3 regions of the Halomonas sp. BDJS001 genome follow, and region 1 is predicted to be linked to each of the others. Evidence: predicted binding sites of a transcription regulator. Region 1 holds the regulator's gene; each other region holds the start of a gene.
What was found. The regulator PhoB, encoded in region 1, activates phosphate uptake and scavenging genes when phosphate is short. The targets are predictions, from matches to a motif close to TGTCATANNNNTGTCANA.
Positions count from the first base shown of each region.

Region 2: the regulator PhoB is predicted to act here: its motif matches at 1,850-1,867, upstream of phnD (phosphate/phosphite/phosphonate ABC transporter substrate-binding protein).
Region 3: the regulator PhoB is predicted to act here: its motif matches at 1,580-1,597, upstream of OM794_RS20045 (putative 2-aminoethylphosphonate ABC transporter substrate-binding protein).

Region 1 is NZ_CP110535.1:4,868,779-4,872,054, forward strand. It holds gene phoR (phosphate regulon sensor histidine kinase PhoR) at 1-1,099, opposite strand, end outside; gene phoB (phosphate regulon transcriptional regulator PhoB) at 1,102-1,791, opposite strand; gene ubiA (4-hydroxybenzoate octaprenyltransferase) at 1,917-2,807, opposite strand; gene OM794_RS22715 (chorismate--pyruvate lyase family protein) at 2,843-3,276, opposite strand, start outside.
Region 2 is NZ_CP110535.1:314,100-317,375, reverse strand. It holds gene phnC (phosphonate ABC transporter ATP-binding protein) at 1-766, opposite strand, end outside; gene phnD (phosphate/phosphite/phosphonate ABC transporter substrate-binding protein) at 850-1,815, opposite strand; gene OM794_RS01655 (bifunctional diguanylate cyclase/phosphodiesterase) at 1,931-3,276, opposite strand, start outside.
Region 3 is NZ_CP110535.1:4,315,183-4,318,458, reverse strand. It holds gene OM794_RS20055 (HAD family hydrolase) at 100-825, shown strand; gene OM794_RS20050 (UTRA domain-containing protein) at 818-1,528, shown strand; gene OM794_RS20045 (putative 2-aminoethylphosphonate ABC transporter substrate-binding protein) at 1,648-2,682, shown strand; gene OM794_RS20040 (putative 2-aminoethylphosphonate ABC transporter ATP-binding protein) at 2,731-3,276, shown strand, end outside.

The sequences.
Region 1 (3,276 bases):
TATGAACAGGATCAATGCCTTCACCATTATCTTCCACATCGATATAGCCGCCGCCTGAAGCGTCCGCCTTCCAGCGCAGTGTGATTTGGCTACCTGCTGGCGTGTAACGAACCGCATTAAAGGCAAGGTTAGAGACAGCACTACGGATTTCCTGCTCGCTGCCTAGTAGCCGGGCGTCACTTTCGAGCTCGACGGTGATGGTATGCCGTTGATGCGATAGGGCTAGCGCATCAGCACAAACGCTTTGCAGCAAAGGTTCAAGTGACAGCGGGTGATGATCTTTCCCCCCCTGGTCAATCTCCAAACGCGAGAGCAGCAATAAATCATTGACCAAATTCTGCATACGCTGGGTCTGTTCCTGCATCTGCTGGATACTGCGACCCAAGCGCGGCGGAAGCTGATCGGCGATATCGCTGTAGGTTTCCAAATAGCCGGAGAGAACGGTAAGCGGGGTACGCAGCTCGTGGGAGACGTTGGCGACAAAGTCGCGCCGCATCTGCTCAAGCCGATGCAAGCGGGTAATATCGCGAGCCATGACCAAGCGTTCGTCGTCGCCATACAGGGTAATTTGATACTGCAGGATTCGCCGCTCATCAATCGGCGAGGTGAGCGTTAACGGCTCACTGTAGTTACGCGCATTAAAGTAGCTGATAAAGCTTGGGTCGCGCAGCAGGTTGGTGATGTGTTGGCCCCTATCGTGGGCCGTTTGTAGCCCCAGCATGGCGGTAGCGGCGCTGTTCCACCACTCCAGGTCGCCGTGGCGATCAAGCATAACCACGCTGTCGCGCATCGCTTCAGAGGATTCTTGGATGCGTGCCAAGGTAGCCCTCAGACGGCTTTGGGTAATACGCTGGCTTTTTTGATAGCGGTATAAGCGGTCAAATAGCTCGCCCCACATTCCGCGGGCAGCAGGCGGCTCATCATGGGGGTGGAGGGTGAGCCACAGGTAAAGCTCTCGCAACTGCCGGAGATGATAAAACAGGCATATCGCCAGCCCTGCCGCCAGCCCTAGCCCTGCTGAACCCAATAACCAGCCCAGACAGGTGCCCAGCGTGGCCAGCCACGCTAGCCGCCACAGTTCACGGCTCCATAGGCGCACATTTACACCCGTGCAGAGAAACGGTATCCGGTACCCCGAACCGTTTGAATCAGGTTCTGATGCACATCGCCCAGCGCTTTACGCAAGCGGCGAATATGCACGTCGACCGTGCGCTCTTCGACATACACATTGCCACCCCATACTTGGTCAAGCAGTTGGCTACGTGTATAAGCGCGCTCTTGGTGGGTCATAAAAAACTGTAGCAATCGGTACTCGGTGGGGCCCATTTCCAAGGCTTTGCCGTGGGCGCTTACCCGGTGGCTCACCGGATCAAGCAGCAGACCGTTAATTTCAATCGGGTCTTCAACGCCACGCGGCGTCGCACGACGCAGCACCGCTTTTAGCCGTGCCACCAATTCCCGAGGTGAAAAGGGCTTGGTGATATAGTCATCGGCACCGGCTTCAAGCCCTTGAATTTTATTATCCTCTTCGCCTTTGGCGGTGAGCATAATAATCGGGATTTCGGCGGTGGCTTCTTCACGCTTTAGGCGTCTTGCCAGCTCAATACCGCTAGTGCCGGGCATCATCCAGTCCAGCAACAGTAGATCGGGCTGGTGGTCAACCACCATGGCATGGGCATCCTGGGCGTTATCCGCTTCGAGCACGCGATAGTCAGCCATTTCCAGCGCTACCGCGATCATCTCGCGAATCGACGCCTCGTCATCGACAATCAGAACGGTCTTGGCGGTCATACCAGAGCCTCACGGTGTTCAAAGAAACCAGTTCAAAGAAAAGCACTTCAAAGATAAACAGATCAATGACATGTCAGTGACGATAACACCATGACTTGATGACAATTACATGACAATCGCCGCGATTAGCCAGCCACAGGCCACCAGCTTAGCGCGATACCGGCAAAAATCAGCAGCCCCGACCAGTGATTGTTGAGAAACGCCTGAAAGCAGGCATCCCGCTCCTGATAGCGAATTAAGCGCTGCTGATGCAGGAAAGTCGCCGCCATTGCCGCGAGCCCTAACCAGAAGAAACCACCTAAACCAACCCGCCAGCCTACCCAGGCCAGCAACCCCAGGGTGGCTAGCTGGAGAAGGCCAATGATCCAACGGTCTGCATTTCCAAACAGCACGGCCGTTGATTTAATGCCAATTTTTAAATCGTCGTCGCGATCAACCATGGCGTACTGGGTATCGTAAGCCACTGTCCAGCACACATTAGCGCAGAATAGCAGCCATGCTTCCAGCGGCACGTAGCCCAGTACGGCGCCAAACGCCATCGGAATCGCCCAGGAAAACGCTGCACCCAGCACCACCTGAGGAAAGTGGGTATAGCGCTTCATAAACGGATAAATAATCGCCAGCAGCACCCCGCCCAGCGAGAGCAGCACCGTAAACCAGTTGGTTAGTAGTACCAGAATAAACGCCGCGGCCACCAGGGCAATAAACAGCAGCTGCGCCTCGGTTTCGCTGATCCGGCCCGTGGCTAATGGACGGTTTTTGGTACGTTTCACATGGCCGTCAAAGTGGCGATCCGCATAGTCATTGACCACGCAGCCCGCGGCACGCATCACGTAAACACCGGCCACGAAAATCAGCAGCACATTTCGCCCGGGCACGCCTTCTGCAGCGACCCAAAGTGCCCACAGCGTCGGCCACATCAACAGCCATGTGCCTATCGGCCGATTCAAGCGCATCAGCTGTAAAAAATCTGCCATGCGAGCCCATCCCTTCGGCCGCAACAGTGAACGATTCATGCTTACCTCACGAAGAATAAGATGCAGGCGCTAGCCTAGCGCGAAGGCAGGCCAAGATCATCCGCCATTGCACTCAAAAAGTACTCTTGAACTAATAACGACAGAGAGTGGTGCTTACAGCCGTAAGAAAAAACAGAGCGACGGCCCCAAGCAGCGTTTCCTTGTATACCGTTCACGCTAGCGAAAGTCGGCACTTGCGTCGTCGCCTCTAATGACCCACGGATTAAACCCGGCTGACGGAATAGCCAACTGCCTAGCGAGCGTTCCCCCAGACGATCCAAGCGCTGGCCCTTGAGCTGCGCGAGTGGAGCGACCGAACGCGCCACCACCCAGGGCGTTTCATCCAAGCACAGTGCTACTTCCCGCAGCCAGGCGTACCGCTTGGCCCCAATGCCCAGCGCCTGCGCCTCATCCTGTCGCGGCCAGCCGACGCCCTGGCGTAGCAGCCGTACGCGAAACGGCTTAGCTC
Region 2 (3,276 bases), 420 kb from region 1:
CGTCCATAGGCTCCGGCGTGGTGTCCCACTCCTCTTCGCCATAGATCGTGGTGAGCATCTCGCTGTCGAGTTCGCTGGGCAGGCCATCAAATACGATTTCTCCAGCGCGCAGGCCGACAATACGGTCGGCAAACTGCTGGGCCAGAGCCACGTCGTGAATATTGATAATCGCTGCCAGTTCACGCTCTGCGCATAGCTCGCGAATCAAGCGCATGATTTGGCGCGAAGTTTTCGGGTCGAGGCTGGCGGTAGGTTCATCCACCAGCAGCAGCTTGGGGCTTTGCAGTAACGCCCTGGCGATACCGACCCGCTGGCGCTGGCCACCGGAGAGGGCATCGGCGCGCTTGTCGATGGCATGGGTCAAGCCTACCCGCTCTAACAGACGGAAGGCTTCGACCACGGCCTCCTGGGGGTAGCGGCGCAGAAAACTGCGCCAAAAGCCTACATACCCAAGCTGACCGGAGAGCACATTTTCCATCACGGTAAGGCGGTCTACTAACGCATACTCTTGAAAAATCATGCCCATGGAGCGGCGAGCATGGCGCAGTTTATGGCCCGAAAGTTTGGTCAGCTCGATGTCTTCCAGACGGATGCTGCCCTGAGTAGGCTCGACCAACCGGTTAACGCAGCGAATCAGCGTGCTTTTACCCGCGCCAGAAGGCCCGATCAGCGCCATCACTTGGCCTTTGGGCAGCGTGAGTTCAATATCCTTCAGCGCCCTATCCCCGGTAGGGTAGCGCTTGCCTACGCCACTAAGTGTCAACATCGTTCCACCTCATATGTATAGCTAAACGGCCAGAAGGTGAGCCCTCCTGGCCGAATAATTGCAGATTGCAGATTGCCGACTGATTAATCGCAGTCGTAGGTCACACCGTTGGCGTCGGCGATAGTGCGAATAACGGCCCAGTTTTCCTGGTAAGTAATCGGAATAAACTGCGCTTCGCCAGAGTTGGCGAACTCCGCCTCAAGGGGCGTGCCTTCCCAGTCGTAGCTAAAGAAAGCGTCCTGAATTTTCTCGGCAAGTTCCGGGTTCAGGTTATTAGCCAGACCGTAGGCAGTGGTGGGGAAGGTATCGGAAGTATAAATAATCTCGTAATCACCTTCGTCAACCACTCCGCGGGAAATCATCCGCTTGCCAACGGAGTTAGCAATGGCTGCCGCGTCGTAGTCTTCGTTGACCACGCCGAGAATGGAGTTGTCGTGAGAACCAGAGAACGCGGTTTCAAAATCTTCACCCGCTTCCATGCCGTACTCAGAGCGCAGCAGTGCAGAGGGGGCGCGGAAGCCTGAGTTAGAGGTCTCGGAGGTAAACGCTAGCTGACGCCCCGCCACGTCTTCAACAGATTCAATGCCGCTTCCTGGGTAGGTGATGATCTCCATCTCGTAACCAAAGCTGCCATCTTCAGCGGCCATCATGGCGAAGGGACGGAAGCCACCGCAGTTAACCGCCACCGGTACGCCGCCGGTATTAAAGCCAGCGACGTGCAGGCGTCCAGCGCGCAGTGCTTCCTGCTGGGCAGCGTTGGATTGTACCGGGAAGAATTGGACTTTTTTGCCGGTGGCTTCGCTCAGGTGATCCAGAAAGTCAGACCAGACATCCGCGTAAACCGCGGGATCTTCAACCGGGGTATAGGCAAACACCAGGGTATCCGGGTCAACCCACTGTGACTCGTCGCTGGGAACATCGGCGATCATGTCGCCATCACTATCCACATAGCGTGATGAAAGATCCGCAGAGGCGTTTACAGCGGCCAAGGCGAAGGCACTGGCAACGGCGGCACTGAGTAACGTGCGGGAGAGGGATAATGTTTGCATGGGTCACCTGTAACGTTCTGTAGAGTTGTTAAAAGATGACAACATCCTGACGACTCCAGATGACAAAAATGGGGCACTTATATGACCACTTCGTGACGTTTTGACGCAGGCATCTTTAATGTGTGGCTTGAGCAGCATCGTGACCGCGACGCTCCACGAACAGACTGTTGCCAGGGATTTTTTTGGCTTGATGCTTCAGCTCGGAAAGTTCACCCGCTATATCCAGCGATCGACAGTTGGTCGCATCGGGGATGGGCTTCACCGCAATCGAGACACTGACAAAAGGGTAAAACGTCAGTCTATTTTGTCGGTTTTCGATGTAAATCCCGCCCTGAAGGCGGTCGGCTTCTTCATAGAAACCCGGTGCCATCACCTCGAATGAGTGCAGAATTTGCTTACAAACACTTTCCCAGTGCTCAAGCGGCAGCAGCATCATGAAATCGTCACCGCCAATATGGCCGATAAATCCCCCGGCGTTCTCTACCTGGGCTTGCAGCAGCCGCGATAGCGAAATAATGATGTGGTCACCGCGGGCGTAGCCATAGGCGTCGTTAAAGGCTTTAAAGTTATCCAAATCAACGTAGGCCGCGGCAAACCCGCGTTCGGCGGCTAAATAGGCAGCCAGGGTTTCATTAATCAGAATATTCCCCGGTAGGCCGGTCAGTGGGTTGGCATGCCGCGCTTGGCGCACCTGAATCGCGGTAATCTCACGTAACAGGTCAACGATATTGCCCATCCCCAGGTAGTCACCGTTAGCCTTAACGATAACAAAGTCCTCCTGCTCGATATCCCGGCTATCGGTCAGCTTCTGGCTCAAAACCTCAAGCGGGGTATCCGCTTCAGCCACCAGCATGCGTGCATCAGCAACGTCCAGCACACGGCGCTTGGCATAAAGTGAATGGCTGTAGGGGTTGGTAAACAGGGTTAAAAATGCATTGCGGCGCACCACCGCTACGGGCTTGCCATTCTCCAGCACGGCCACACAGCGCAAGCTGGGCTGTTGACGAAATCGTTCGGAGATATACGGCACTGCGCAATCCGTGGTGATGGCCTCGGTAGCCCGCAAAATTGAGCGGGCGGTGCGGCCAGCGGGACTTTTTAAATGGGTGGTCGCCGGCAGCAGCATATTGAGTTCCAACGGCGGCTGCTGGGTGGGTCGGGCAAAATAGAAGCCTTGCAGCAGCGCGAGGCCGCGGTCGAGCTCCCACAGGCAGAGGTGCTCGGCGGCGGTCTCCACACCTTCGGCAATGACCTGGCAATCCAGACTACGGGCCACATCGAGGATCGAGCGTAGGAATTCTCGCTTGGCAGGATCCTGATCGATGCCGGAGATAAAGTGGCGATCGAGCTTAACGAAATCGGGGCGCAGCTCAGACCAGTGGCGCAGGCTTGAGTGCCCGGCACCGAGATCATCCAGCGCCACCTGGAAGCCCATGGTGCGGTAGTGATCCACCGCCTGGC
Region 3 (3,276 bases), 550 kb from region 1:
GGGTCTCGAAAGAACCGCGTCGTGATACCAGCGTCATCGTCTTGTCATCACCTTTGGCATACCCTACGCGCCGCCAACCCGCGATGAAAGGAGTGCCCCATGCGCCTGGCCCTGTTTGATCTTGACGACACCCTCTTGGATGGAGACTGCAGCGACCGCTGGAATTTATGGATGATAGAGCAAGGTTGGATCAGCGATGCCGAAGCCTTTATGGCGCGAGCGGAGCAAATGCACCAGGCCTATCACGCCGGTAAATTGAAGCTTGAAGAGTACCTAGCCATGACCCTGGCGCCGCTGCGAGGGCGTCGGGTGAGAGATGTGCAAAAAGAGGTGGAGCGCTTCGTCGCTACCCACCTGCAGCCGCGTATTTTTGAGCAGGCCTGGGCCTGCCTGGAGGCACACCGCCAGGCGGGGGATACCCTGCTGCTGATTTCCGCCTCGTCGCGTCACCTGGTCGAGCCGATTGCCACCACCCTGGGTATTGAACACGTGTTGGCGGTAGAGCTAAGTGTCGAGAACGGTGTCAATGAAGAGGCGCGTTATACCGGCGGCAGCGAAGGGGTTTTTTCCTATCGTGGCGGCAAGGTGTTGCGCCTGAAACAGTGGCTGACCGAGCAGCAGATTACCCCCAGCCACACCACCTTCTACTCGGACTCGCGCAACGACCTTCCGCTACTACAGTATGTGGATTGCCCAGTGGCGGTTAATCCAGATCCGGTACTGGCCGAGGTGGCTAGCGTCGAAGGGTGGCGGCGCTTAGACTGGCGGACGCCTCCAAGCGCTCCGTCGTCTAACGCTCTGCCAGGAAAATCGGCGCATGTCTGATGCCTACTATTTACAGTTAACCGAACAGCTCCGCATCTTGATCGACCAAAACGCCGCCCAGTGGGAAGGCAAACTCCCCGCCGAGCGGTCATTGGCCGAACGCTTTGCCACCACCCGCGTGACCCTGCGCCAAGCGCTTTCCCAGTTGGAGGGGGAGGGACTGATTCATCGCAGCAACCGGCGTGGCTGGTTTATTTCCCCTGCCCGGCTAGTCTACGACCCTACCCGTGACGCGGGCTTTAACGACTATGTGCGCGCCCAGGGGCGGCAGCCGCGCACCGCCGTGTTGAAGCTGGAAAGCCGCCTTCACCCGCCCGCCGCTCGGGCACTGGGCCTGCCGGATGACCAGCCATTTCACCATATTCGCCGCCGCCGCTATGTGGATGATCGCGCGGTGCTGGTGGAATCCCTTTGGGTGGTGCCCGAGCGCGCCCCAGAGTTGCTAGATATCTACAGCGGCCAATCGCTTTGGGGGCTGTTGCGCGAGCGCTGGGGGCACTACCTGGCCAATCGCTCTATTCGCATGGTCTCAGAAGCGCTTTCGCCAATGGATGCCGAAGAGCTATTCGTTGCGCCCGGCACAGCCGGGTTAAATATTAACCGTGCCATTTTAGACGACCAGCAGCGCCCTATTGAGTTTGATGAAGAGCACTGGCTGCACGATTCGCTGTGTATCAGCGTGGAGCTATCCGGTCAGCGCTAGCGGAAACGACCTAGTCGAGGTCATCATCAGTTAAAAAAACGGTCAAACAAGCGTCATCGCAGTGTCATTTAAAGCCTGCAGACTTCTGGTCTATACCAATTAGACAGGAGTTCGCCCTCATGATGCCACACCGTTTATTCCCCTCCACTTTGCTTGCCGGTGCCGCAGCCGTTGCACTCGTTTCAAACGCCCAGGCCACTGAATTAACCGTGTATACCGCCGTTGAGTCAGATGACCTGCAAAAATATGCTGAACGCTTCAACGCGGCCCACCCGGATATCGAGATTAACTGGGTACGCGACTCCACAGGTGTGATTACCGCCCGCCTACTGGCCGAGAAAGACAACCCCCAGGCCGACGTGATCTGGGGCCTAGCCGCTACCAGCCTGCTGGTGCTGGAAGAGGAGGGCATGCTAGAGCGCTATGCCCCCGCCGGTGTTGAAAACCTCGATCCAAAATTTGTCGATGCGGCCTATCGCGACGGCGAAGACCCGGCGTGGGTGGGCATGGACGCTTGGGTAGCGGCTATCTGCTACAACACGGTCGAGGGCGAGCGCCAGGGCGTGCCCATGCCGACCTCTTGGGAAGACCTGACCCAGCCAGAATTTGAAGGCCATGTGATCATGCCCAACCCCAACTCGTCGGGCACCGGCTATCTGGATGTGGCCAGCTGGCTGCAGCTATGGGGCGAGGAGCAGGGCTGGGACTACATGGATCGCCTGCATAACAATATCGCCCGCTACACCCATTCGGGTTCCGCGCCCTGCAGCCTGGCCGCTACCGGTGAAACCGTGGTAGGCGTGTCATTTGCGTTCCGCGGTGCGCGCTTGAAGTCTCAGGGCGCGCCTATCGAAGTAGTGTTCCCTGAAGAGGGCCTGGGCTGGGATATGGAAGCTTCCGCGATGGTGGCCGGTACCGACAAGCAAGAAGCGGCGCAAACGCTGCTGGATTGGTCGATTTCACGGGAGGCCAACGAGCTGTATAACGAAGGCTATGCGGTGGTGGCCTACCCTGGCGTGGCACAGCCCATCGACAATTATCCCACAGACATTACCGAGCGCATGATCGATGCGGACTTCAAGTGGGCGGCCGTGAACCGCGAGCGCGTGCTGGCCGAGTGGCAGCGCCGCTACGACGGTAAAACCGAACAGTAAGCCCAGATCAGCAGTTGCCCCGGTTAAGCGCCGGGACATGGAGATGTTATGCACACCACCATGACGTCGCTGCTGGCGGCTGATTCGCCAGCGGTGATGACCCCTACGATGCCGCACTTACGTATCGATACCGTCACCAAGCAGTTTGGAAACTTCACTGCGCTGGACGGTATTTCCCTGACCATTAACGAAGGTGAGTTTGTCTGCTTTCTGGGCCCCTCCGGCTGCGGCAAAACCACTCTGCTGCGTACCATTGCAGGGCTAACCCGGCAAACGTCGGGCACACTGATTCAGCGCGACAAGGATATTTCCAGGCTGCCCACCCAGGCGCGGGATTTCGGCATCGTTTTCCAGTCCTATGCGCTGTTTCCCAACCTGACGGTGTTTAACAATATCGCCTATGGGCTGCGCAACCGCCGGGATGACCGGGCGCGTATCAACGCGCGGGTCGCCGAGCTACTCGCCCTGGTCAACTTGACCGGTAGCGAAAACAAGTACCCGGCGGCGCTCTCCGGTGGCCAGCAGCAGCGGGTGGCGCTGGCGCGGGCATTAGCCACCGAGCCAGGGCTGCTGTTACTTGATGAGCCCCTCTCG